One region of the Paraburkholderia sp. BL27I4N3 genome, then DNA from elsewhere that is predicted to be linked to it. Evidence: riboswitches for the same ligand, from Rfam matches in the RefSeq annotation. Region 1 holds a riboswitch; the other holds the start of a gene.

Evidence for each region. A riboswitch is a leader RNA that binds a small molecule or an ion and turns the genes downstream of it on or off. The one in region 1 is predicted to bind cobalamin.
Region 2: linked by a shared signal. The riboswitch ahead of cobG (precorrin-3B synthase) and the one ahead of B0G71_RS33290 (CbtB-domain containing protein) in region 1 are both predicted to bind cobalamin.

What each region holds. Positions count from the first base shown of each region.
Region 1 covers NZ_QREJ01000001.1:7,340,747-7,342,944, reverse strand. Annotated here, with positions in the region: gene B0G71_RS33295 (CbtA family protein) at 383-1,123, opposite strand; gene B0G71_RS33290 (CbtB-domain containing protein) at 1,135-1,356, opposite strand; cobalamin riboswitch at 1,395-1,537, opposite strand; gene B0G71_RS33285 (histidine phosphatase family protein) at 1,601-2,188, shown strand.
Region 2 covers NZ_QREJ01000001.1:5,508,899-5,511,096, reverse strand. Annotated here, with positions in the region: gene cobG (precorrin-3B synthase) at 1-998, opposite strand, end outside; cobalamin riboswitch at 1,082-1,261, opposite strand; gene cbiE (precorrin-6y C5,15-methyltransferase (decarboxylating) subunit CbiE) at 1,346-2,198, shown strand, end outside.

The DNA.
Region 1 (2,198 bases):
AATGCGCGGGTCGTGTACGCAGCCGTGACATCGGACAAATCCGGGAACGCGCAGCAAGCGACAAGATGAAAAAGGGCGACCGGAGTCGCCCTGAATGGTCACGCAAAACACCTGCCGTGTCCCAATGATGCGGACAACCGGAGGCCGTGTGCCAGCAACCAGGTTGTTAAATTCGAACGGAACAGATGTTTGTAGCTCTTGAGCGTCGCGGGCGAATTTATCCACAGAAATTGTTCGCAAGCCTGTGGATAACCACCCCACAACCGCCCCAACTCCTTGACGCAGAACCCATCTTGACCACTGCGCGCAAACTGCGGAGAGCGAAGCACGGCAAGCAAACCGCCGAGCGCAACCGCCGAAGCGGCCGCACTCGTCATGCCAATCAAGCCGACTTCACCGCCGACCGCCCCGCCACCCGCATCAACGCAATCCGCTCGACCAGTGCGCCAAACAGCAGCCCGATCGTCGCCCACATAATCGCCTGCATGCCGAGCGCCGCGACGCGGAATTTCCACAGCAGCACCGCCGGGAAAGCCTCCGGCACTTCGTTGATCGCGGGCATCGACAACTGCACCGCCGCGATGATCACGATGAACACCACCGCCCCCACGATCGAGCCGTTCCACGCGCCAAGTTTCATCGCCGCACGGCGCCGCACCTTGAGCGAGAAGACCATCGCCGCCAGCGAGATCGCAATCATCAGGAAGAACAGCCCCGTGCGCGTCCCGATCGTCTCAGGGTCGCCGACCGAGGGCGGGTTCGCCGGATACTTCAGATTCGGCACGATCGCGAGCGCAATGAACGCGCCAAGCGCAAGCCATGCGGACAACGCGCGCGGGCTCAACGCGCCCACTCGGCCATAAGCGTAAGCGAAGACCAGCGAGAACAAGCCGCCGAATGCCGCGCCGTAAGTCAGCACGCCAGTCAACAAGCCGATACCCCGCTGCGTGTCGCGGCTCACCATCTCAGGCTCGGGCGCCTCGCCTTTCGCGGCGTCGGCCTTTTCTTCGAATGAAATCGCCTGATTGACCTGCGGCTCGCCCACTACCCGGGCGAATCCGAACGTGAGGAGTCCCGCGACGATGCCAGCAAGCATCCCGCGTACCAACAATTTACCCACCATGGTCGACTCCGTTAGTGGCAGGGAAAGCCGAGCAGATGGCGGCCGTCGTGCACGAACTCATGCACGTACATGCCCGGCACCAGCGAGGTGGCACCCTGTTCCGCACCCACGAAGTAAAGCGCGAGCAGCAACAGCAAACCGCCGAACACGACCCAGGGCAGCAACTCGCGCAGCGGAATCGGCGTGGGTTGAGCAACAGGCTGATTGGCGGGATCGAAAACAGCTTCGGTCATGATGGACATCTCCTGGGGTAACGCGCCCCGATAGTCATTGCAGAGGATTGGTGCGAAGCTCAGGTCTGGCTTTCGGCTTGTGCTGCCGATTACAGTGGCGCGACCGCGCCGGGCTCTCACCGGCTTCCGCGCTTCGCAGTCCCGCTATTCTACGCGCTAAACTTCGGCACCCGGCAACGCAAAACACACGTTTCATGCCGCCGGCGTTGGGCTTCGGGACGTGGCTTGATAGGACATGAACGGAATGGACACAAGGCTGTTACTGGTCAGCCACGCATCGACCGCGGCCCAGCGCGCAGGCCGTTTTCCCGCCGACGATTCACTCGACGCCCGCGGCCTCGCAGAAGCCGAAGCCCACGCCGCAGGCTTGCGCCTGGCGGTCGCGGAAGACGCGCCGGCTTTCGTCAGCCCGGCCGCCTGCGCGCGCGAAACGGCGACGGCGCTGGGCCTCACGGCGTCGGTCGACGCCGGCCTGGCGGATCTGAACTACGGCGCATGGCAAGGACGGCGGCTCGCCGACCTCGCCGCCGAAGCGCCGCAAGACGTCGCCGCATGGACGCGCGATCCGGACGCCGCGCCTCACGGCGGCGAGTCGTTCAGTCAACTCGTGAAACGGGTACGAGAATGGCTCGAAACGTTGTTAGACGGCGGGACGGATCGTGCATCGAGCAACGTGATCGCCATCACCCACGCGCCCGTGCTGCGGGCAGCGATCGTGTATGCGCTCGGAGCATCGCCCGTCGTATTTCCGCGTATTGAAATCGCACCGCTTTCGATCATCGAGTTGCGGCGATCATCGCGTGGCTGGACATGGTGGCCGGCGACACACTAGCCGCTCTCGC
Region 2 (2,198 bases), 1.8 Mb from region 1:
TGCTCGGCGTGATGCAGTACCGCGTCGACGGAATGCGGCGCGGTTAGCAGGTGGCGCATGCGTGTGGCGTCGGCGGCGGCGAGGTCGAGGAATGTCAGGAGCAGCGCGCGTACCAGGGCCGGGACTTGTGAAGGCAGGATTGCGGCTAGTGCGCCTGTGTTGTTCACGCCCGGTTTTGCAAGCGCGGTGCTTTGGCGTTGCATAAGCGCGCCGGCATAGGCGCTCACAGGCGGACAACCCGCGAACCCGAACACGAACCGCACGCCGTCCGCCTCTTGCGACGCCGCGAGCCACACATCGTGCGGATGGTCCACTCTCGCGAGCCGTTCGCCGCCGTCCAGCAACAGTGCGAATTTCGGCGACAGCGCCGCGAAACGCGCTTCGCTTTGCAGCATAGCGAGCAACTCGGCGCACAGCGGGCGTGTGTCGAATAGCGCGAACGGATCGCGTCCGGCAGCGGGGCTGATCATGACGTTGCGGACGTCGTCGGCTGCGGCTGCGGCGGAGAGTGCGTGGGCAGTGCCCACTCGCTGCGCTGCTGCGTCCGGGGCTTTCGAGGCCCATTCATTCACTGCGTTCGCGGCTTCGGCATCTGTAGCGCTCTTCGCGTCTGCGTTCACGGCGCTGGCGGCAACTGCATTCACAGCGTTGGCCGCCGCCGTGTTCCCAGGGCCCGCCACGCCGTTCGCCGGCATCGGCCCAAGACCCGCGTCGATCAAAGCCGCGATCAAAGCCGCCTCTTCACCGCGCTTCACGCCACGCACCTGCACATTCGCGCGATTGGTCAACTCGATCACCCCGCCCGCGTGCCGCGCGCTAGCCTCCGCGATCGCCCGAGCCTGCGCCGCGCTCAATTCGCCGCCGGGCGGTTTGATCCGGCAAATCCCGCCGTCGCGCGCGGCAACGATGCGCAGCAGCCCCGGACACGCCGAGGGCCGCAGCGTGGCGGCCGCGTCGGATAAAACGGTGGAGGGCGTTGCTTGATTCAAGACGGACACCGGGTTTAGCGTCGCGCGACGGCCCGAGCATGCCGTGAGGCGGGCATGGCTGCGGCATCGGTACACCCCGCCCGATGTTGGCTGGCACGAACAGTCTCGCCGGCAGGTCTCCTGGCTGGCAGGTCATGGTCCGCCGCGGCCTTCCCGGTCGAACCAGTGGCGTGGAGCGCAGGCGGACTCGCTGCATACAGTTGCGGGGGCAGCCACAGTGGCACTGTGTTCCCTCTTCGGCCCCGAAGGGCACCGGCGGCTGTATTATGCCTTTTTTCGAACAGCACAACGAGGCTGGACGCTTTGATCGGCGTGGCACAGCGCATTATTTGAAGACACAGAATGAGGATGGATGCATGCCCGCGTGGCTGACGGTGGTGGGCATAGGCGACGACGGCTTCGCCGGCTTGGGGCGGCCCGCGCGGCGGGCCTTGCTGGAAGCGTCGGTGGTGTACGGCGGCGAACGTCATCTGGCGATGCTGCCCGCGTGTCTCGCCGCGCGCCGTGCCGCCTGGCCGCGTCCCTTCGATCTCGCACCCTTGCTGGCCGAGCGCGGCGCAGCCGTGTGCGTGCTGGCGAGCGGCGATCCGATGCTGTTCGGCGTCGGCGCGACACTCGCGCGGCAATTGCCGGCAGGAGAATTGCGGGTGCTGCCGGCGCCGTCGTCGTTGTCGCTGGCGGCCGCGCGGCTCGGCTGGCCGTTGCAGGATGTCGCGACGGTGTCGCTGGTGGGGCGGCCGTTGCCCACGCTGAACGCGCATCTGCATGACGGCGCGCGCATGTTCGTGCTCAGCGCGAACGGGCGCACGCCCGCGGCGCTCGCGGCATTGCTGAACGCACGCGGTTACGGGGCGACCCGCATGAGTGTGCTGGAACACCTGGGCGGCGAACTGGAGCGGCGCATCGACGGCCGCGCGGATCAGTGGTCCGCGGGCGAGGTGGCCGCGTTGAACCTGATCGCGCTCGACTGCCGTGCTACCGAAGGCGCGCCGCGTCTGCCGCTGACCTGCGGTTTGCCCGACGATGCGTTTCGTCACGACGGCCAGTTGACCAAGCGGGACGTGCGCGCGATCACGCTCGCGCGCCTCGCGCCGACGCCCGGCGAATTGCTGTGGGATGTGGGCGCGGGCAGCGGCTCGATCGGCATCGAATGGATGCGCGTGCATTCCACCTGTCGCGCGATTGCGATTGAAGGGCACGCGGAACGGC